Regions from separate parts of the Synechococcus sp. LA31 genome, predicted to be linked through region 2. Evidence: predicted binding sites of a transcription regulator. Region 2 holds the regulator's gene; each other region holds the start of a gene.
What was found. Region 2 encodes NtcA, which controls nitrogen genes in cyanobacteria. Its sites were predicted from a motif close to GTANCNNNNGNTAC; they were not measured.
Positions count from the first base shown of each region.

Region 1: the regulator NtcA is predicted to act here: its motif matches at 3,338-3,351, upstream of KJJ24_RS12185 (molybdenum cofactor guanylyltransferase).
Region 3: the regulator NtcA is predicted to act here: its motif matches at 3,320-3,333, upstream of KJJ24_RS01400 (DUF4278 domain-containing protein).
Region 4: the regulator NtcA is predicted to act here: its motif matches at 2,983-2,996, upstream of KJJ24_RS01200 (aspartate carbamoyltransferase).

Region 1 covers NZ_CP075523.1:2,243,862-2,249,218, reverse strand. Annotated here, with positions in the region: gene KJJ24_RS12195 (molybdopterin oxidoreductase family protein) at 1-1,493, opposite strand, end outside; gene KJJ24_RS12190 (NarK family nitrate/nitrite MFS transporter) at 1,584-3,140, opposite strand; gene KJJ24_RS12185 (molybdenum cofactor guanylyltransferase) at 3,521-4,063, shown strand; gene KJJ24_RS12180 (GTP 3',8-cyclase MoaA) at 4,063-5,091, shown strand; gene KJJ24_RS12175 (sulfite exporter TauE/SafE family protein) at 5,102-5,357, opposite strand, start outside.
Region 2 covers NZ_CP075523.1:1,881,906-1,887,262, reverse strand. Annotated here, with positions in the region: gene KJJ24_RS10320 (DUF3146 family protein) at 1-256, shown strand, start outside; gene KJJ24_RS10315 (resolvase) at 268-699, opposite strand; gene KJJ24_RS10310 (DUF3084 domain-containing protein) at 696-1,853, opposite strand; gene ntcA (global nitrogen regulator NtcA) at 1,893-2,606, opposite strand; gene rph (ribonuclease PH) at 2,671-3,405, opposite strand; gene KJJ24_RS10295 (cob(I)yrinic acid a,c-diamide adenosyltransferase) at 3,527-4,147, shown strand; gene dcd (dCTP deaminase) at 4,147-4,740, shown strand; gene thyX (FAD-dependent thymidylate synthase) at 4,744-5,357, opposite strand, start outside.
Region 3 covers NZ_CP075523.1:264,728-270,084, reverse strand. Annotated here, with positions in the region: gene KJJ24_RS01435 (hypothetical protein) at 1-63, opposite strand, end outside; gene KJJ24_RS01430 (hypothetical protein) at 121-303, opposite strand; gene KJJ24_RS15030 (hypothetical protein) at 317-445, opposite strand; gene KJJ24_RS01425 (chlorophyll a/b-binding protein) at 565-708, shown strand; gene KJJ24_RS01420 (chlorophyll a/b-binding protein) at 713-949, shown strand; gene KJJ24_RS01415 (chlorophyll a/b-binding protein) at 1,008-1,223, opposite strand; gene KJJ24_RS01410 (DUF2252 domain-containing protein) at 1,266-2,564, opposite strand; gene KJJ24_RS01405 (nuclear transport factor 2 family protein) at 2,591-3,061, shown strand; gene KJJ24_RS01400 (DUF4278 domain-containing protein) at 3,135-3,236, opposite strand; gene KJJ24_RS01395 (DUF1345 domain-containing protein) at 3,450-4,121, opposite strand; gene KJJ24_RS01390 (carbonic anhydrase) at 4,157-4,768, shown strand; gene KJJ24_RS01385 (hypothetical protein) at 4,737-5,357, opposite strand, start outside.
Region 4 covers NZ_CP075523.1:229,436-234,792, forward strand. Annotated here, with positions in the region: gene asnB (asparagine synthase (glutamine-hydrolyzing)) at 1-1,734, opposite strand, end outside; gene KJJ24_RS01200 (aspartate carbamoyltransferase) at 1,738-2,853, opposite strand; gene KJJ24_RS01205 (hypothetical protein) at 3,030-3,194, opposite strand; gene KJJ24_RS01210 (urea transporter) at 3,199-4,629, opposite strand; gene KJJ24_RS15025 (hypothetical protein) at 4,633-4,758, opposite strand; gene KJJ24_RS01215 (peroxiredoxin-like family protein) at 4,899-5,357, opposite strand, start outside.

The sequences.
Region 1 (5,357 bases), 360 kb from region 2:
TCCCAATCGGGGCGGCTTTGGCCGTGGCGCGGGCGATAGGCCGGGCAGTAGGTGACGCGCCGCTCGGAATTGGTCATCGACCCGGCTTTCTCGCTCCATTGGCTGGCGGGCAGCAGCAAGTGGGCGTAGTGGGCCGTTTCGGTGTCGGCGTAGGCGTCGCTCACCACCACCAGTGGGCAGCGAGCCATCGCCGCCTTCACCCGCTCGAGGTTGGGCATGCTCACCAGCGGGTTGGTCGCGACCACCCACCAAAGATCCAGCTCACCGCGCTCCATCGCCTCCACCTGCTGCCAGGCAGCAAGCCCCGGCGATGCCGCGATCGATCCCGGCTCCAAGCGCCAGGCCGCCTCCAGCTCGGCACGGTGCTCGGCATTGGCCACGAGCCGGTATCCCGGCAGCAGGTGGGCAAGGCCGCCAGCCTCACGCCCGCCCATGGCATTGGGCTGACCCGTCAGGGAGAAGGGGCCAGCTCCCGGTTTACCGATCTGGCCGGTGAGCAGGTGCAGATTGATCAATCCGCACACCACAGCCGTGCCCTCGCGCCGCTGGTTCACCCCCATCGACCAGAGGCTGAGGATCCGGTCGTTCCGCGCCCAGAGCGCCGCCACATCCCGCAGCTGCTGCTCACTGATCCCGCAGAGTTCAGCCGTTCGCTCGGGCGTAGCTGAGGCCACCAGTTGCGCGAAGTCTGCGAGCCCTTCGGTGGCCTCTTCGATGAAATCAGCATCCAAACCACCAGCCGCGATCACCAGATGGGCAATGCCGTGCAGCAGCGCAAGATCGCTGCCGGGCTTAATGGCGAGGTGAAGGTCTGCAGCCTTGGTGGTGTCGGTGGCGCGGGGATCCACCACCACCACAGTCACGTCTTTCGGCGTGCGTTTCTTGCGCTTGAGCAGCCGCTGAAACAGCACGGGATGGCACTCGGCCGTGTTGGTGCCGATCAGAAAAGCAACGCTGCAGTGATCGAGGTCTTCGTAGCAACAGGGCGGGCCATCGGAGCCAAGGCTGCGCGTGTAGCCAGCCACCGCTGAACTCATGCACAACCTGGAGTTGGCATCAAAGTTGTTGCTGCCCAGGGCTCCCTTCAGCAGCTTCTGGGCCAGGTAATAGTCCTCGGTGTGGAACTGGCCTGAGCCATACATGGCGATGGCCTGGGGGCCTTTCGCGGCCAGGGTGCTGCGAATCCGCCCTTCCAGCAGGTCAAAGGCCTGATCCCAGCTGATCGGCTGGAAATCCTGATCCAGGCTTGAGCGATACAACGGCTCGCTCAAGCGGCCACGGGCCAGGGCGTCGCCCACCGTGGCCCCCTTGATGCACACCTGCCCCTGGCTGGAGGGATGCTGGCGATCGCCGCGGGCGGTCCACACTGGGTTGCCCTCCGCATCACGCTTCACCGCCTGCCCCGGCTGGGCGGGAGGCATCAGCTCAAGCCCGCAGCCCACACCGCAGTAGGGGCATTGGCTGCGCACACTGCCGGTTGAGGAGAGGGCCATCGAGCAAGCAAAAGACTGAGAAAGGGGAACCCCGGAGGGCTCCCCTACTGGCACCCATCAATCGCTGGGTGCTGATGAATGGCCGAAGACTCAGACCTGCGCCAGGGCCGTTTCGTCGGAGTGTTCTTCGGCAAAGGATCCCTTGGGCTCCTTGAGGAAGAAGTAGCAAAGGAAGCCCACAATCAGGCCTGCAATCCCCAAGATCTGGAAGAAGGCACTGTTGGATGCCGCGACGATCTCAGCACTGGGCTCGGCCGCATCACCACCCATCCAGATCGGAAGCAGGCTGAAGATGGTGAGGTAAGCCACGGCGCCCACATTGCCGTAGGCACCCACCATGCCGGCGATCTGACCGGTCACACGTTTCTTGACGAGAGGCACCATGGCGAAGGTGGCGCCCTCACCCGCCTGCACAAAGAAGGAGCAGGCCATGGTGAGCAACACGGCAATCGCAATACCTGTCGTTCCGGTGAAGGTTCCAGGCTTGATCAGGCTCATCACCAGATAACCCAGGCCCAGACCGATGGTGAGGAAGCCCATCGTGCCCTTGCGGCTACCCATGCGATCGGAAATCAAGCCACCGCCGGGGCGGGCCACCAGGTTCACGAAGGCATAGCAGGAGGCCAGGATCCCGGCCGTTGCCTTGGGCAGATCAAAGGTGCTCTCGAAGAAAGCGGGGAGCATCGACACCACCGCCAGCTCGGAACCGAAGTTCACGATGTAGGTGAGCTCAAGAATGGCCACCTGCTTGAACTCGTAGCGATCCTCTTTGGGATAGGTCTTGTTACCGAGGATGAGGTCGCGATTGGTGCGGATGATGCCCCAGGTCTGGAAGGCGAACCAGATCAACACCAGCGCCATACCGATCGTGTAGCCGGTGGCATCCAGGAACTTCACCTTCTGAAGGCGCCACACCAGCACCGCCAGGATGGCTGCGAAGGGAACGTTCATCCCCAGCAGGCCCCAGAAGTCCTTCATCGAGGTCACTTCCAGGCCAGCCGATTTCGCAGGCTTCTGGTAGGTCTTGCCGGGAGGTGTGTCGGTGACGTTGGCGTAATAGATGAAGCCATACACCGCCGAGATGATGCCGGTGAGGGCGATCGCACCACGCCAGTTGAGGATTTCACCGGTGGGCAGCTCAAAGCCGCCGGAGAACGACAGCCAGCCGGCCACCAGCACGAGGGTGAGCGCGGAGAAGGCAGAACCAAAGTTGCCCCAACCGCCATACACACCCTCGGCCAAACCGATTTCCTTCGGCGGGAACCACTCGGCCACCATGCGGATGCCGATCACAAATCCGGCGCCCACGATGGACAGCAGCAGGCGGGCAACCACGAGCTGACTGAAGTCCTGCGCTGCAGCAAACATCAGGCAGGGAATGGCCGCAAACACCAACAGGGTGGAGTAGGTGATGCGAGGGCCAAATTTATCCAGCAGCATCCCGATCAGGATGCGGGCCGGCACGGTGAGGGCCACGTTGCAGATCGCCAGGGTGCGGATCTGGGGAACGGTCAAACCGAAATCGGCCTTCACCGTGGTGGCCAGAGGTGCCAGGTTGAACCAGACAACAAAGGTGAGGAAAAAGGCGAACCAGGTGAGATGGAGCGTTCGATATCTCCCCTGGAACGACCAGAGGTCGCCAAGCATGAACGGGCTTCGATGGAACGAGACGAACCCTGGCCCTCAGAACAGCAGCGACCGGGACAATGATGAAAACGGCGCCAATGCAAACCGTTGGATGGATTGCACCACTTAATCCACGCCTTCAGATGTGGCGACTGCTACAGAAACACTGAGCCTCTCGAGACCTAGCCCAGGGGACGAATACTCAACGCCCGCTTTTAGTATCGAGCGCTACGACTTGATTCCTGCTCGGTCCTGAATGCTCCGCTAGTCCCTCCGTCTTCAGTCGTGCTTCTAAAACGATCCTCCTCATACGTGCTGCGCAAGCACGAGGTCGGGCTCAGCATCCGGGTGGTGTTCTGAACCTCCACTGCTGCCTACTGAGCGGAGGCGCCAGCCGCCGCATGGGCCAGGACAAGGCGCTCTTGCCCCATCCCAAATGCGGCTACTGGCTCGATCACATCCTGCTGCAACTGGCCAGCCTCCAAGCCCCAATCACGCTGTTGAGTCGCTGGCCGGAGCATCTGATGCGGGCTGAGACGCTCCCCCTCCCCCAGCTGCAAACCCTGCTGGAACCGGAGCCTTGGGAAGGTCCGTTGCTGGCCCTGCACCGCTTGATGAGCCTCCTCCCCGATCAGCGCTTGTTGCTCTGCCCCGTGGATATGCCGGCGCTGAACAGCGATGCACTTCAAGACTTGAGCCAAGCAGCCGAGGCTGAGCCAGAGGCCATTCACCTCGCCCATGACGGCACGCGCTGCCAACCCCTCCTGGGGGTGTATCCCAGTGATGCGGCCTCACGCCGTTCGCTGGCATCGGCCATCGCCACCGGCGAGCGGCGGCTGCAGACATGGCTCAGCGCGGCGCGGTGCCGCAGCGTGAGCTTGGATGCAACAGCGATCCGCAACGTGAACAGCGCCGATGAGCTGGCCCAGCTGCCCCACCTTTGATGACGGTCGCTGACCTGCTGGACCGGCCCCTTGGCGTGCTGCGGCTCTCGCTGACGGCCCGCTGCAACCTGGCTTGCCCCTACTGCCTGCCGGATGGCCAGGAACCATCAGGGCTCCTGAGCCTGGAGCAACGACTCCAGGTGGCGAAGGCGGCGGTCGCCCTAGGGGCCAAAAGCTTGCGCCTCACCGGCGGTGAACCCCTGCTCTACAAGGAGCTCGATGAACTGATCGGCGCGCTGCAGCCACTGCGGCGCGAAGGATTGCAGGAGATCGCCCTCACCAGCAACGGGCTGCTGCTTTCGGCCGAGCGGGCCCAACAGCTGCGCGAGGGAGGGCTGGATCGCCTCACCCTCAGCCTCGATGGCACCACCGGCACAAGCGTGGCGGCGATGGCGGGGCTGGCGGATCCGGCCGCCGGCGAACGGGCCCTCGAACAGGTGCTGCGGGCGATCGAGCACGCGCGCCAGGCCGGCTTCGATCCAGCCCAAGGGGCGCTGAAGCTCAATGCCGTGATCCAACGGAACCGCAACGCGGAGCAGGTGTTGCCCCTGGCCCAGCTCTGCCGGCAGCAGGGGCTGGAACTGCGGCTAATCGAATACATGGATGTGGGCAACCGCAACTGTTGGCGGCGGGCTGAGGTGGTGCCAGCCGCTGAGATGGTGCGCACGATCAGCGAGCAGTGGCCAATCGAGCCCCTCGGGCGCGCGGGGTCCAGCACCGCCAACCGCTGGCGCTACCGCGATGGTCGAGGTTGCCTGGCGATGGTGGCGTCGGTGAGCGAGCCCTTCTGCGGGGATTGCAACCGTCTGCGGGTCACGGCCGATGGCATCGCTTACACCTGCCTGTTTGCCGCACCCGGCAGTGGCTTGGATCTCAGGCCCTCACTGGCGGCCGGCCGCGATCAGGGCGACCTACAGGCAGCGCTACATCAGCTCTGGAGGCAGCGCGCCAATCGCTACAGCGAAGAGCGCTCCAGCAGCGCCACCCCCCCAGGCGTCCATGCGGAGATGGCCTATCTGGGGGGCTGAGGCCTGAAGCTCAGAGCCCGAGCAATTTCCACGACGCCAGCAGCAGCACGGCCGCCAGGGCCCGGCGAATCCAGGCCACCGGCCAGTGGCGACTCCCCAGGCGCGACCCCAGCCCGCCGGCTAGCACCACCACCGCCAGCCAAAGCAGCAGATCGGGCCTGGCGAAGGCCCCTGCAGGCCAAGCGCCCGCCCAGGCCAATCCCGCCAGCCCTGCAATCGAGTTCACGAGGATGAACAGCACCGACACCGCCGCCGCCTGACGCGTG
Region 2 (5,357 bases):
GAGTCGCCTACCCGCCACGACTGCTCAGCTGCGGGTGCTGCAGCAGAGCTTCAGCCAGCGGCGTCTGGAGGGCGAGGTCAGTGCCGGTGGCTTTCAGTGGACCTTCAGCTGGTTTTTTGATCGCGGGGAGCTCCAGGTGGAACCGTCGCTCGGTCGTGCCTTGATCCACGACGCGCTGCTGCGGTTTTTGCTCAAGGCCGACTATCAACTGGAGCCTGGCGGCGATTACGTCTTTACCGTGCGAGCCAAGTTCTGAAAGTTCCTGCTTCAGCGCACCAGCAGTTTCAGATCGCTTGTCCGCGTCAGCAGCCTGTCCAAGTGGCGCTCCAACAGGATCTGGGCCACCACGTCGTCCACATCGCGGGGAGGTAGGCGCAGGCCTCGGGGTAGCAGGCACCGCCAGCCGCGTGGGCGCTCCAACTGCCAATAGCGCTCCCGTGCCGCCAGTGTGGTGCCGGCTTCCGGCACGAGCAGCGTTGAGAGCTGCTGCTCAGCCAGCCATGGCAACCAGGGCTGGCTGCCGGTGCCATCGCCGAGCAGCACCTTGGCGAAGGGGTGCTGGTTGCACCACTGCAGCAGTAGCTCGCGGCAGCGCAACGGAGGAAGAACGCCGGCAGCGAGCACCCGCGATGCCTCCGGATCCGCGAGCACCAGGCCGCATTTGCTGCGGCCCGGGTCGATGGCGGCTAGGCGACTCAACGATTCACTGCTCGAATCTCCACAGCCACCGGGTCCACCAGATCGCTGTTGCGGCGCGAGATCGCCTGCAGTTGCACCACCTGGCCGGAGGGACGATTGGTCAGCTCTGCGGTGAGTTGACTCACGCTGGCGGCATCGAATTGCAGCCCGCTGGCCAGGCTGCCGTTGCGCTTCACCGTGTTGTAAGCAGCGGCGAGCAGCAGATTGAGCAGGCTGCGCACCTGTTCGGGGCTGCGCTCATCGCCTTCGAGCACGGTGCTGGCCAGTTGCTCGCCCGCCTGCACCACCCGCTTATTGCGTCGCACGTCGGGGAAGGCCACCACCTGTCGTTCACCCTTGAGCACGTTGGCGGCAGAGATCACGCTCACCACCCAGTCACCCGGCTTGCTGAGGATGCCTTCGAGCTTGGTGATGTCACTGCGGGGCACCAGCAGGATCTGGCGGTTGGGAACTTGGCCCGGCAGCACCCGCTGATACACGTTGATGTTGGTTTGGCGCAGCAGCGCTTCGATCACCGGTTTGGCTTGCGAGGGCTGCTCGATCCGCACCTTGGCGATCTCTAATGGCTGCCCGCTGCTGATCACCACATCGCCACGGCGCAGGGCGATCAAATTGGTTTCCAGCTGCTGCAGTTCCCTGGCGCCGGCGTTGATGCGGCTGTTGAGCCGCGCCAGCTCATCGCGGTTGCGGCGGATGTCGGCATCCTTGGTGCCGATCTCCTGGGTCAGCCGATCGCGTTCCAGCTCCAGTTGGCGGCGTTGCGCCTGCAGTGGGGCGAGCTCCTTGCGCAGCGCCTGGGCCTGGTCTTCAACCATGGCCAACTGTGTGCGGGCCAGTGCTCGGTCCTGTTCGGCTGCGCTGAGTTCCCGCTGGCTGCGTTCGAGGTCTTCGCGTCCATCACGCAAGCGCCTCTCCAACTGATCGAGCTCGAACAAACCGGTGCGCAGCCTGTCGCTCACTAGCAGCATCAGTCCGAGGGAGATGGCACTGATCAGGCTGCCGGTAAGCACCGTGATCACCACAGCGGTGCGGCGGGGTCGCATACCCAGCAGGCTCAGGCGAGCTTTGCCCACCTTCGAGCCAAGCCGATCGCCGAGGGTGGAGAGCACCCCACCCAGCAGCAGCAACGCCAGGATCAGCAGCCAGCCCGACACACGCTTTCGCGACGACGATTCAGTATCGGCTGGAAGCGTTCAGCTGAACCGCTTAGCCAACGCCAGCGGATCAAACACGGTGATCTTCTTGCGGTCGATCTGCACCAGCCCGGCATTGCGTAGATCGCCGAGCAGGCGCGTGATGGTCACGCGGGTGGAGCCGATCGCTTCGGCAATGGCCTGGTGGGAGAGGCGCAGATCGATGGTGATCCCCTCGCTGGTGGGCACGCCAAAATCACGGCAGAGCACCAGCAGGAAGCTCACCAGCCGCGACGACATATCGCGGTGGGTGAGGGTTTCGATCATGGTTTCGGTCTGCAAGATGCGCGAGGAGAGGCCCTGCAGCATCAGCAGCCCCACGCTGGCGTCGATTTCGATGGCTTTGCGCACTGAGGTGGCGGGAGCGGTGACCATCTCCACCCGCGTGAAAGCAACCGCGTGATAGAAGCGGTCGGAGCGTTGGCCGGTGAGCAGCGAGAGCACGCCGAACAGGCTGTTTTCACGCAGCAGGGCCACGGTGATCTCTTCACCGGATTCGTACACCCGCGACAGGCGCACAGCACCGCGACGCAGCAGGTAGACCTTCTCGGCTGGATCGCCCGGGAAGAAAATCGTTTTGCCGCGCTCCACCGTTTCCGTGGTGCTGCCGTTGAGACCGCGGATCACATCCAGCAGCGTTGTATTGGCGGCCGGGGTGGCGCCAGTCGTGGGGCTGGGGGAGTAGCGGCTGAAGCCTGGTTGGGCGCCGACCATAACGGCGGGGCAATGTGTGCCGGACCCTACGGATCACCCTGACGGGCTCTTGTAGTGGTTGACACTAATTCGGTGCTTGCTCGAGCGCCTGCTGCTGGCTGTGCCGAAGTTGCAGCAGTCCGCTTTCGGCGAGATCCAGCAACCCGTTGAGCTGTTGGCGTGAAAACGGTGCGCCTTCAGCGGTGCCCTGCACTTCCAGCAGCTGGCCCTGGCTGTTCATCACGACGTTGAGATCCACGGCGGCGCGGCTGTCTTCGCTGTAGTCGAGATCGAGCAGACCGCTCCCATCCACCAGCCCCACCGACACAGCCGCCACTTGCTCCAGGAGTGGGGATCGCTCCAGTACGCCTCTGGCCTCTAGGCGCCGCAGGCCCAAGGCCAGGGCGGCCCAGGCGCCGGTAATCGAAGCGGTGCGGGTGCCGGCATCGGCCTGCAGCACGTCGCAGTCGATGTGGAGGCTGCGCTCCCCCAGGGCCTCAAGGTCCAAGCAGGCTCTGAGGCTTCGGGCGATCAGCCGCTGGATCTCTTGGGTGCGGCCGGAGAGTTTCATCAGCTCTCGGGGCTGGCGGCTGGGGGTGCTGGCGGGCAATAGGCGGTAGTCGGCGCTGAGCCAGCCCTTGCCCGAGCCCTGCCGCCATTTGGGCACGCTCTCCTCGAGGCACACGCTGCAGATCACGGCGGTGCGGCCGGTGTGCACGGTCACCGAGCTCAGGGCAAATCCCATCGGGTCCCAACTGAAACGGGTGGGCCTCAGTTCGCTAGGGCTGCGGCCATCGCTGCGGGAGGGGGCGGCGGACATGAACGGCAGCAAGGTGAGCGGCGCTCCGATGGTACGGGTGTTTGCACTACAGGTAGTGGTGAATGCTTGCCCTGTGGTCTGACGCCGCTACATTCAGGTTTCAGCGCGGCGGCCAGCGGAGATGACGGCGAGCATTGCAGCTCTTCCCAGCGGTGGCTCCGGAGGCCCATCCCGCCCCGGCCACCGCGGGGGTGCGGCGCGCGCCTTCAGCGCGGCGCCGCCGGCGGCTGGGCGCAGCCTGCGCCTCGTGGCCCAGCAGGAGGGGCTGCTGCAGGTTCACACCGCTCCCTTCCGCGGCAGCTTCAGTGGGGTGTTCAGCCAGGCTCTTCGCAGTGCTGGCTTGGGCAGCCGCGTGCTGATCAGCCAGTTTCTGAAAGGTGGGGTGGAGCAAGGGCTGGAGCGCAGTGTGTGGTTGTGCGGCCGGCTGCAGTGGCTGCGCCCTGCGGTGGCGAGTTGCCTAGCGCAGCCTGCGGCGATGGATGAGGTGGGTCGCGCTGAACGCGAGGCAGTGCTGGAGGTGTGGAGCTTCACCCGTGAGCAGATGCTGGCCGGGCAGCTTGATCAGCTGGTGCTCGATGAGCTCGGGTTGGCGGTTGAGCTGGGTTTCCTTGAGGAAGCTGAAGTAGTGGCCGCGTTGGAGCAGCGACCCTCCCACCTGGATGTGATCCTGACGGGGCCGTCCATACCGAGCGCCCTGCTGGCGATGGCGGATCAGGTCACCCAGCTGCGCCGAGGTTTCTGATGCTCAAGAACGACCGCTGGATCAATGAGCAGGCTGCCGCTGGCATGCTCGCGCCCTTCCAGCCCAAGCTGGTGCGCCACCTCGATCCCGATAACGGGGCCCAGCCGGTGCTCAGCTTCGGTTGCTCGTCGTATGGCTATGACCTGCGCCTGTCGCCCCAGGAATTCCTGATCTTCAAGCATGTGCCGGGCACGGTGATGAACCCCAAGCGGTTCAACCCTGCCAACTTGGAGCCCGCTCCCTTGCGCCGTGACGACGACGGCGACTACTTCATCTTGCCTGCGCATTCCTATGGCCTTGGTGTGGCCCTAGAGAAGATGAAGGTGCCGCCCAATATCACCGTGATTTGCCTGGGCAAGAGCACCTACGCCCGCCTAGGCATCATCGTGAATACCACCCCCGCTGAGGCTAGTTGGGAAGGGCATCTCACTTTGGAGTTCAGCAACTCCTCGGGAGCAGATTGTCGTATCTATGCCAATGAGGGCATTTGCCAGTTGTTGTTCTTTGAAGGTGATCCCTGTGAAACCACCTATCAAGATCGCGCTGGGAAATACCAGCACCAACCTGAGCGGGTCACGCTCGCGAAGGTCTAAGCGTTAAGGGGCCAGGCGCGCTTTGTGCAGCCGGCTCTTCTCGTACCAGCCGGCGATTTCTGGAGCCCATGCCTGCATGTGGGGCCACATCAGGTCGCACAGCACCCGGATTTCCTCCTGGGCATCGAGTTTGGCTCTCAGGTCCATGAAGTGCAGGAAGGCCCGTAGCGAGAAGCTCACCACGAAGTGCTGGCGGTAGTCGAAGGGGAGGATGCCGCGGGCGTGCTCCTCGGCGAAGCCGGCAGCGAGCATGTCGCGGTAGCGCTCGGCAGCGAGCTTGCAGAGCTCAAGATCCTTGCTGCGCTCTTCGGCGGTGTAGGCGTATTTCTTGCCTTGGCGATCGCTGTAGTGACCTTCGGGACGCAGATAGAACACCTCTTCGAGGTCGAGTTCGCCATTGGCGGCCCGGCAAATGCGATCGCCCGTGTAGCGCATCGATTGCACATCAAAGCTCACCCCCACCCGGTGGGTGCGGGCCTGCTGCATCACCGAATGGGGAAACCAGCCCACGTTGAGCACAATCTGGGCGTGTTCCAAGGGGCCGTAATGGCCTCGCTCGCCGGATAGCAGGCGCTTCACGCAGATTTCACCGGCCTTTGTTTCCTCGGGCCACTCAG
Region 3 (5,357 bases), 1.1 Mb from region 2:
CAAAGGCGGCGGCCAGATCACATCGGCAGCACGGAACACCGCATAAGGAGAGGCAACCGCCATAGCAACCAAGCGAAGTACGCATGTACTAGCCATACTGCCTGCGCCTGTCAACCAGGCTCAGCCCGCCTTGAACCAGCGATTCCATAACCGCTGCAACGGGTGCAACCGCGCTCGCGCCTCCTGCTCTCTGCGGGCATCGGCACAGGTGGAGCAGAGCACCATGCCCTTCAGACGCCGGTAGTGCTGGGCGGATCGCTCAATGAACGTGCCGCAGCCTTTGCACGGAAAAATCGGACTCATCCCACCAGCCGAATCAGGTGCGCAGATGGCTCAGCACGGCGCCGAGATCCATGTGTCCACGCCAGTAGAGCCCGAGCATCAGGGGCAGCACCGCCACGACGAGCACAGAAAAAAGGATCGAGAGGGGGAAACGGTTGTCCATGACGGCATTCTCGTGGGATCCACTCGCCGATGTGTCTGCATCGAAACAGGAAACCCGCACGTCCATGGCCACAAGGTTTCACGATCCGTTACAGTCGTTGAAACGTTCCTTAACGTCTCATGTCCGACACCACTTCCCGCTTTGGTTTCGTTGCTTTCGCCGAAACCTGGAACGGCCGCCTGGCCATGCTCGGCTTCGTGATCGGCCTGGGCACCGAGCTGCTCACCGGCCAAGGCATCCTCACCCAAATCGGACTGGGCTGAAGCCATGACCAACACTCCCGCGAACGAGAAGTGGTACTGGAATCGCGCCACTCAGCAAATCCACATGGAGCAGCTGAAGCGCGTTGAACTGTTCAACGGCCGAGCAGCCATGCTCGGCATCGTGATCGGGATCATCACTGAAGGGCTCACCGGTTCCGGCATTGCCCATCAGATCGGCTTGGGTGCACTCGTGGATGGCTACGCCGCCTGCCGGACCCAATTCCTGCCGTTCTGCTTCTGAAGCTTCAGACGATCGTCTGACCCCATAAACCCGGGCTAATACCCGGGTTTTTTTGTGCTCAGGAGAGATACCAGCGCAGTAGCGCTACCACCTGACCAGCCGGTCCGTAGCCGGTGAGCCACTCGCCGATCAGAGCGGCGGCAAAGCCCAGCATCGCCACCCGGCCATTGAGTCGCTCCACTGCAGCCAATGCGGTGGTGTTCCAAGGGCGCCGCGTGGTAAGCCCTTCGCCAAAGGCTTCCAGTGGTTCGTAGAGATAGTCGGGTTTTGCCACGCTGACGGATCGTTGGGGGCCAAGGCTATTGCCCCGCTCGGATCAAACGACGGGGCTCGACGAGATCTGGCCCCGGGCAATGCCCTCCAGCAACAGGGCGTGATCATCCTGCGCCCACTGGGCATGCTGAGCCACCACATCACCGAGCCGCTGGGCAAACGCTTTCGGCGCCCCGAGATCCGCCGCAATCGCTCGGCGATCACCGCTGCGGGCATGGGCCTTGGCCAAGGTCCAGCCGCAGAGCCTGGCGTAATCCTTCAGGCCGTCGGCATTGAGGCACTCCACCTCCACAGAGCCTTTCCAATCACGGAAATGGCGCCAGTAAAAGTCGTGATGGAGCAGCGAGCGAGTCCACCCCAGAAACACATCACTCGCGGTTTGCAGCAACCGCTGACCTTGCACCACCCGTTCACCTTGATGCTCCGGCGCCGGCCCCGATAGGTAGGGCGCCAGCACCGAGCCCACCGCCTGCTTGCTCTGGAGCACCAGCACGTCGTCGGCGGATTCCCCCATAAACAACCCCACCGCACAGCGGGTGCCCACCGAACCCACACCCACGGCCTTGAGCGCCGCATCCACCAAGCGGTAACGCGAGAGCAGATGACGCATGTCAGCGCGGAGCGTGTCTTTGTAGCTCTCGAACAGATGCTCCGCCCACTCGCGCCAGTGCAGCCCCCCGAGCAGACCAGGCGGTAATTCCACATGCCGCCAGAGCAGCGGCGGGTCGTGGCGAAAGCGCAGCCCACCATTGGCATCGGCTTCACAGAGCTTGCGCACGGCCTGCCGGCTATCGCGATGGAGAGCGGCGGCCACCACATGGCGCAGGTGCTCGCGGAAATTGCGGCTGCCACGCTCCTTGATCAAGGCCTCAAGCGGCAGCCGCGCCACCCACATCGGCATGAACGGCATGGCAGCGAACTGATGCATCGCCTTGGCATAGGAACGCAAAGCCCGGCAGCAGATGGCCTCCTGCTCGGCATCACCGATGCCATTGCTGCGGGCAGCCAGCAAAAAGCTGGTGGCCAAGCGCACCACATCCCACTCATAGGGGCCTGGGAATGTTTCGTCGAAATCGCTGATGTCAAACAACAACTGGCGCTCCGGCGAGCCGAAAAACCCGAAATTGAGCAGATGGGCATCACCACAGAGCTGCACCAGCAGGCCTGAATGGTTGTGGCGAGCCAAATCGGCCGCCATCACGGCCGCCGCACCGCGGAAGTAAGCAAACGGGCTCTCGGCCATGCGGCTATGGCGCACCGGCAGCAGCCACTCCAGGCGCTGCGTCTCCTGATCCAGCAGCAGCGTGAGCGGGTCACGCTGCATCGCGCCGGAAACCACCATCCACTGCTGCATCAGCTGCCTTCAGGATGGCAACGAGACAGAAGGCCTGGCCACAATGGTCACCGCCGCTCATCACCGTGGACACGTCCAGCCTGCGCGCCCTCTTCAGCAAGCCTTACGGAGCACCAGCCCCAAGCGCCGAACAGTGGCGCGCCGCCTACAGCGAAGCGGTGATCTTTGAAGACCCCACCCAACAACAACAAGGGCTCGATGCCTACCTGGCAGCCCAGGAGGGATTGCTAAAACGCTGCGATGACGTGCTGCTGAAGCCGCTCTCGATTGCCCTGGAGGGCAACACAGCCTTTGTGGAGTGGGAGATGGGCCTCAAGATCAAGGGCATTGAATTCATCTATCCGGGAGCCACGCGCTTGCTGCTCAACGACGAGGGCAAGATCGTGGATCACCGCGACTATTTCGATTTTGTGGGCCCCACCTTTGGCCCCGTGCCCGTACTGGGTGGGTTCGTGCGCTGGCTCTACAAGCGTTTCGTGAGCTGAATCAGCCAGGTGGGTTGATGGCCACAAAAAAGCCCCGCCGAAGCGGGGCTCAGTGATCAACACCGAGGCTGGATCACTTCTGGTAGCGAATGCCGCGATAAGCGAGGGCATGGTGCTGCTGAGGAGCAGCCTGCTTGGCTTGCTCGTACTTCTGGCCGCGATAGGTGAGGGTCATGGTTGTTGTCCACAGACAAGTCCAGGTCCCCGTTCCATGGCCTGGATCGAACTGCGCCTCGCAGAAGCAAGGTGAACGCTTTTGTAGCAATTGCTACGAGCACAGTCTGGGGCCGCGGCCGATCTAGGGGCGTTCACGCCGCTACCGTTCAAGCCATCCGATCGGGTTTGCACGCATTTCGTTACGTTCACAGCCTGCGGGATCAGGCGGCACTCAGCCAGACGTGAACAGGTTGATCACCGCCGAGATCACTGTTGAGTAGAAGAGAAAGCTCACCACAGAGTGGAACAGCACCACGCGCCGAATCGAGCTGTCTTCGAGGTTGGTGTCGCTCATGGCGTAGGTGAGCCCCACCGCATACGCCACGTAGAGAAAATCGGTGAATTCGGGCTCATCTGACCCTGCGAACACGAACCCCTGGGGATTCGGGCCGTCTGCCGATGGTAAAGGGTTGAGCCTGAAATATTTCTTGGCGTAAAAGATCGCAAAGCCGTTATGCATCTGCAACCAGGACCCAAACAACGAAGCGAAGTAGATCAAGGTGCGCCAGTCTTGAGGCAACACCGACTGAGTGCTGTGCACATCACGCACGCAGAGGCTGAGCAGCCCCACGCTGATGAAGGTGAAGATCACCGTGCGCTCAAGCAACAAAGCTCGGCTCGGTAGCCAGCGGCCGAAGATCTCGCGTGTCTCGCGGGCGTTCACCCGAAAAGACTCCAAAAAAAAGAGGGTCTGATCGAAGGCAATCGCCGCCAGGAAGCCGATCGGGAAAGCTTCTCTAAGGCGGAGTGGCTCCACCAACACCAGGGTGACCACGATCCCAACCGAGAGCGACCGTAGAAAGCGGCTGCTATCGCGGAAACAGGCTGGATGCGATGGACTCACAGCACAAAAGCCCAGATTTCGGCACACTAACCAGCATGACTTGCACTGCCACCCCCGCTGAGGTGATCCAGGCCCTTCAAGAGGGCAACGAGCGCTTTCGCCAGGCGCGCTCCATTCACCCCCATGCGAGCCAAGCACGACTGCATGAGCTGGAGGCCGGCCAGACCCCGCAGGCGGCCGTGCTCACTTGCTCGGATTCACGCGTGGCCGTGGAGTTGCTGTTTGATAGCGGCTTCGGTGATCTGTTCGTGATCCGCAACGCCGGCAACGCCTCCACACCCGGCAGCCTGGCCTCGGTGGAATACGCCGTTGAAGCCTTGAACGTGCCGGTGGTGGTGGTCATGAGCCACGCCGGTTGCGGTGCAGTGGGGGCCGCGTGCTCCCCCGAGCATCTGCTCACGCCAAACCTGATGGATCACGTGGGGCACATCCGCAACGGACTCAAAGCCGGTGGGCTGGCTCTGGTGCCCCCGGTGGATTTGGCGGCGGCCTACACCCTCCATTCCAAGATCACAGCGCAGGAGATGATCAAGAGCAGCGCTCTGCTGCGAGAACGTTTAAACAGCGGTGAGCTCGAAGTTCACGCGGCTTGCTTTGAGCTGCACAACCTCGAGGTCAAGTGGCTGGGAGCGCAGCTCGGGGCTTAATCCGGCTCACCAGTTGGTGGTGGCTCCAGGAACTGGCCCAGTCGATCTTGCGGCCCACAGAGGCGCCCAGGCGCGTACCCAGCTGAGCCCCCCACTCATGCCCGCCGCTGAGGCCACGCCCCAAGCCGGCCATCACCGTTTCGGTGACTCGCTCACCCGCTTGATCTTCACTCAGGCTCACGAGCCAGCTCAGACGACCAACCCCCTTGGCACGGCCGCGGTTCTGAATCAAATCCTCCACGGCTTGCCCGGCCACGATCGAGCCAAGTGTCATGCCAGCCACGGCCCCAGCGGGCCCGGCTAGGGCCGCTCCGATGGCAGCACCAGTGCTCCAGCCGGCCTCCTCACCGAGTTTGCCGCCGATCTTGCGGATCGTTACGGCACCAAGATCGCCCTTGCGCAAAGGGCTCTCGCCGTCGGCAAGCTCCCCTCCCGCCACCGATCCCACCACCGATCCCACCAGGGCACCGCAGGCTCCAGCGAGCAAACCAACCCGCGGCCCCAGCAACCACGCCCCCAGCAACCCCGCCCCGCCACCGAGCACCACCTGGCCCACTGTGGCGCCGATGATGTTGCCGCCGATCTGGCG
Region 4 (5,357 bases), 1.1 Mb from region 2:
TGGAGGGGCCATGAACGCAAACTTTTCTCGCTTGTAGAGCACCTCCGGTAGTAGGCCGGCCATCGCTTCGCGCAGCACATATTTTTCGGTTTTGCCCTTGATCCGCAGCTCGGGTGGCACCTGCACCGCTACCTCCGCCAGGTGGTGGTCGAGGAAGGCTGGTCGCGCCTCCATCGAGTGAGCCATATCCACCCGGTCACCCCCCCAGGTGAGGATCTGGCCTTCGAGCATTGTTTTAATCCACACGTATTGGGCCCGATCGAGGGCGTGGCGACCCTCAAGTTGGGTGGGATCGAGCTGATCGGCGATCGCTTTCCCCGGCGAATAGTTCTTCAGCGCTTCACGATGCTGCTCCGCGAGGAGCTCTGGCACCAACGGCGCACAGGCCAGCCACGGTTGCAGGCAGCTCGGGGTGAAGCCCACCACCGCCTCTAGATCGGGATCATCGATCTGGTTGGCGGCCAGCATGGCGCCCTGAACCAGAGCGTTCGATTGCTCGAGCAGTTGCTGACAGGTCTGCCGCTCCTCTTGCGGTAGGTCGTCGAGCCCGTGCAGATACATATCGCGCCGGAAGGCGGGATAGCCGCCAAACAGCTCGTCTGAGCCTTCGCCGGTCATGACAACCTTGTAGTTCACCTCGTTCACATGGCGGCTCATCAGGAATTTGGCCACCGCCAGGGTGTTGTAGATCGTGCGTTCGGTGTGCCAGATGGTGCGCTCCATCCAGCCGTAGAGCTGTTCACCTGACAGGCGCAGTACATCCTGTTCGGCACCTGTGGCCTCCGCCATTTCCCGGGCGACCGGTGTTTCGTCGTAACGGGCGTCGTCGAAGCCGATGGTGAAGGCCTTCACCGGGCTCTGGCTTACGGCTGCTGCCAGGCCGAGGATTGAGCAGCTATCGATACCGCCGGAGAGATAACAGCCCACCGGCACATCAGCCACCATGCGTAGCTCCACCGCCTCCAGCAGTGCTGCTCGAATCGCTTCGATGTGGTGTTGTTCGCCAAGGCTGCGGTCGCGCTCTCCCTCGCGCGGAAAGTTCAAGTCCCAGTAGCACCACTCCGCTACCTGCAGCTCGCCATTGCGGCGCTGCACCTTGAGCACGTGGCCCGGTTTCACCTGTTGAATGCCGGCAAAGGCCGTGCTGCCGGGCACCATGGTCTGCATCAGCTGATGAAACAACCCCTCAGATGTGAGGCGCCGCTCAACAGCCGGGTGAGCAAACAGCACTTTCAGCTCGGAGCCGAACACCAGCCCTTCTGGAGTGTGGCACCAATATTGAGGTTTGATCCCGAAGCGATCGCGCACCAGGTAGAGGCAATCCTCACCGCGGTCGTAGAGCGCAAAGGCGAATTCTCCACGCAGCTGCGGCAGAGTGTTCTCCAATCCAACTTGTTGATAGAGGCGTAGCAGGATTTCAGAATCGCTCTTGCTGCTGAAGCGCAGACCACGGGCGGTGAGATCAGCGCGAATGCGCTGGAAGTCGTAAAACTCACCGTTGTGGGCCATCAGCAGCTGATTGTCGTCGCTGCCGAAGGGCTGGCGCGCCCTATTTTCGTTGAGATCGATAATGGAAAGGCGGGCATGGCAGAAGCCCACGCCTGCATCTTCGAAGTGGCGGATGCCGAAACCATCAGGGCCGCGATGCACCTGGATGGCAGCCATGTTGACCAGCAGTTGTCGGTCAACGGCCTGCTGAGGATTGTTGTGAAAGATTCCTCCGATTCCACACATAGGTCAGATCACATCCATCACGCGGTCGGTGCGGTTCACCAGGCAGGTGAGCAACGCCATTCTTAGAAACACAGCGCCACGTGCCTGGCTAAAGTACCAATTATGTGATGTGTCATCCATGCACGTGCTTAATTCAGGGCCGCGTGCCAGGGGGTGGAGCACGATGGCATCTTGTTTGTAGGGCAGGTCACGGGTGAGGCGGAATGAGCTCCCATGCACTTCATAGCCATCGCCAACCCAGGCAATGGCATTGATGTAAATCACATCTAGGTTTGGGATCTCGGCATGCAAGTTCGTGCTGAGCCGCAGGTTGAGCCCGGCCTCTTGCAGCTCTTCGAGCTGTCCCGGATCGAATAGATCGGTGGATTTGTGAGCCTGATGATCATGAATGATCACCACTTCGCTGGTGATGTAGGGGAATTTCGCCAGGATGTGGAGAAGAGAGCGCACCGTGCGCATCCGATTCGGTAGGCCAACGATGCCGATGCGCACCTTGTGGGAGGCTTCAACCTCTGGAGAAGCAAGTGCTGGTCTCCATTTGAGAATGGTGAACAGGTCAGCCATGGCCTGTGTTGGGTGCTGATCAATGCCATTGCCGGCATTGATGATCGGGATGTGCAGCCCTTCGGTCATCTGGTAGACGGCCTCGGCATGGTTGTCGCGTAGCACAACACAGTCGCCATAGTTGTTGAACATATGTGCGATGTCCATCAGCGATTCACCTTTGGCGATGCCGGTGCTGCTGCGATCGGTGATGTTGATCGAATCGCCCCCAAGTCGGTGCCAGGCGCTGTCAAAGGAGAGGCGTGTGCGTGTGCTGGGTTCGTAGAAGGCGTTGATCAGGATCTTGCCTTTCAGAGGTGTGTTGTGAGTGATGTAGCGGTTGGGGTTGCTTTCAAATTTCGCCGCCAACCGGAAGAGCTGCAACAGGGTTTCCGGCCGGAACTGCCGGATCGACACCACGTGCTGGTCGCAGAGGTCTTGCAGGGCCTCTCCGTCTTCTTGAATGCTGCTGAGTAGTGCCTGCGGTTGCGTGGCGCCGTAAATATCGGGGCCAAGGGGGCGAAACCGCAAGGCTGCGGCGCTGTCGGAACGCTTCTCGGGCGAGAGAATGGTCATGAACTGGGGGGACGACAACAGGGCCGCATGAGCCCTGATTGACGTGGAAGAGCGCTGTTCACACCCTGCACGACCGCTCTGCCGCATTCACTGAATGACCAGTGAATCTTCAAATTATCACTGGATTTAGTAGCGGTTGCTGCATAAAAGTGGTGAATCGATTTACATCTCTTGGTTTACCAGGCCTTGCCTGAGCGCCATTCGCGCCACCAGATCGCGAGCAGGATCACCACAGCCAGGGCTAAGCCGGCGAGGCTGCCGTACACCACCAGCCGCAGCAGGCCAAGGCTGGCTTGCCAGGTGGTGGTGGCCAGCAGTGCCGAAACGGGAACCTGGGTCATTGGATTAGCCCTCTCGCAGGATGCGCCATTGGAATTGTTCGGGCTTGAGCTGCGTGCCCACAGCCATCACCACCGCGGAGACGGCTGCTGAGAACAAGGCGGCGCAGTAGGGCGCGATCAGCACGTAGGCGCTGAGCCCCACCGCGCTGCCGGTCACCATGGCCGCGATGGCGGCCTGGCGATTGGCGCTGGGCCAGTAGAGGCCGTAGGCCACTGGCCAGATCGTGGAGGCCACCAGGGCGCCGGTGAAAAACAGCACAGAGGCGAGGGAGTCGAGCCTTGGCCATGACAGCGCCAGTGTGAGCACGCCCAGCCCCACAACCACCAGCTTGGTGGCCTGGCGCAGCTGTGCATCGCTGAGTTGCGGGTTGAGCAGTTTGAACACCACGTCTTCCGCCACTAAATCCGCCGTTGAGGCCAGCAGCGAATCAAGCGTGGAGGTGAGTGAGGCGAACACCACGACAAACACCAGCGCCGCTCCGCCAGCTCCCAGGAGCTGGGAAGCCATCACGGGAAACACCATGTTCACCTGGGGGAGATCCAGGTTCTCGGCCAAGGCCACCAGCCCGATCGAGCCAGTCACAATCGGCACGGTCATCCAGGCCAAGCCGCCAAGGATGAAGGAACTGAACACCACCGAACTGCGGCTGGAGAACACCCGAGACCACCAGATGTTGTTGTGAAACACCTCGCCCATCGAAAACAAGGCTGAGTTCCAGGCGATCAGCAAGCCGGCGGGAAGCAACAGGTTGAGGCGGTCCGGGTGTTCGGCGCTGAGGTTGGTGTGCACCAGCTCCAGGGGGAAACGCTGAAAGGCGAGCACCGCCACCACTACGAGGAGGCCCATGATCAGCAGCGACTGGATGAAGTCGGTGCCCACCACGGCGCGCATACCGCCATACAACGTGTAGATCGTGGAGACTCCGATCACCACCACCATTCCCAAGCGGTAATCGAAGCCGGATAGCGCCTCCAAGAGAATGCCGGCTCCCATGGCCTGGGTCATCAAGAAGCCCAGGGTGTAGATCGCGGTGATCACCATGAACACCCACCAGGCGGTGCGGCCGTAGCGCAAGCGGATGAAGTCACCACTGGTGCGGCCGCGGGGCATCAACTGTTTGATCCGGATCGCCAGTGGTGCAAACAGGATCAGGCCAAGACCGGCCAGGGAATAGCTGAACATGCCCCATAGGCCGTTGCGGTAACCGAATTCCGGTGCCAGCAGCGTGGTGTTGCCTGTGACCCAGGAGGCCATCAAGGTGGCAGTGCTCAGGGCCAGGCCGATGTTGCGGCCTGCCAGCATGTAGTCGTCGGCATCGCCCTTGCCGCTCCGCCCCCACGACACACCGAGGGCGATCCATAGCACCGCAAAGATCACCACGAGGGCCCAGGCGATGCCGGGCGAGAGCAGGGGTGTGGTTGCGAGGAGATGCATGGTTTAGTCCTCCCCCCAGGGATCGCGCCCGCGCCAGCTCAGATGCCCCCGCAGGATCATCCCGGCGGTGGAGGCGGTTACCACGGCGCCCACGGTAAAAATCAGCAGGGCTTGCTGGAATTCATTCACAGGTTGAGCTGAGCTGGGCACAAGCTACCCCTCTCATGGCCATGAAAATAGGCTTACGTTTTTGGTGTCTAATTGCGCTGTTTTGCCTGCGTACTCGTTTGTGTGAACGATGCCGAACCGCAACGTTTTGACCAAATCTTTTAGCCGCTGATCCAGGGATCGAGAAAGCTCAGTGGCCGGCTCATCGTGGCGGAAAAGCCCAGGATGCCTTGGTCGCGGTGGCTGTAGAGAAGGCTGTCATTGGCATCGAGTAGGAACGTGCCGCCCCGCTGGGTGATGAAGTCGTCGCGGGGCACATAGGTGCGCCAGTTGCTGAGCACCTCGTTCATGTTGCGCAAGCGCACCGTGGCCAGCTCGAACGGCCGCTGGAAGCCTTCGCCTCCCGCCCAGCGAAACAAGGGGCTATTGATCCGCTGAGGGGCGTTGCGGTCGCCGATGTAGCCGCGAAACACCTCCGCCAGCGTTCCGGGGGAACCGATTCCGGCGCACATCAGCAACAGCCCGGGCCAGGCTCCGCCGGGGCTCTGCAGGCCCTCGTACAGGCCCAGTTCTCGATGCAGCAGTGGTTCTGGATCCACCTGGAGGTTGGCCCGCGGGAA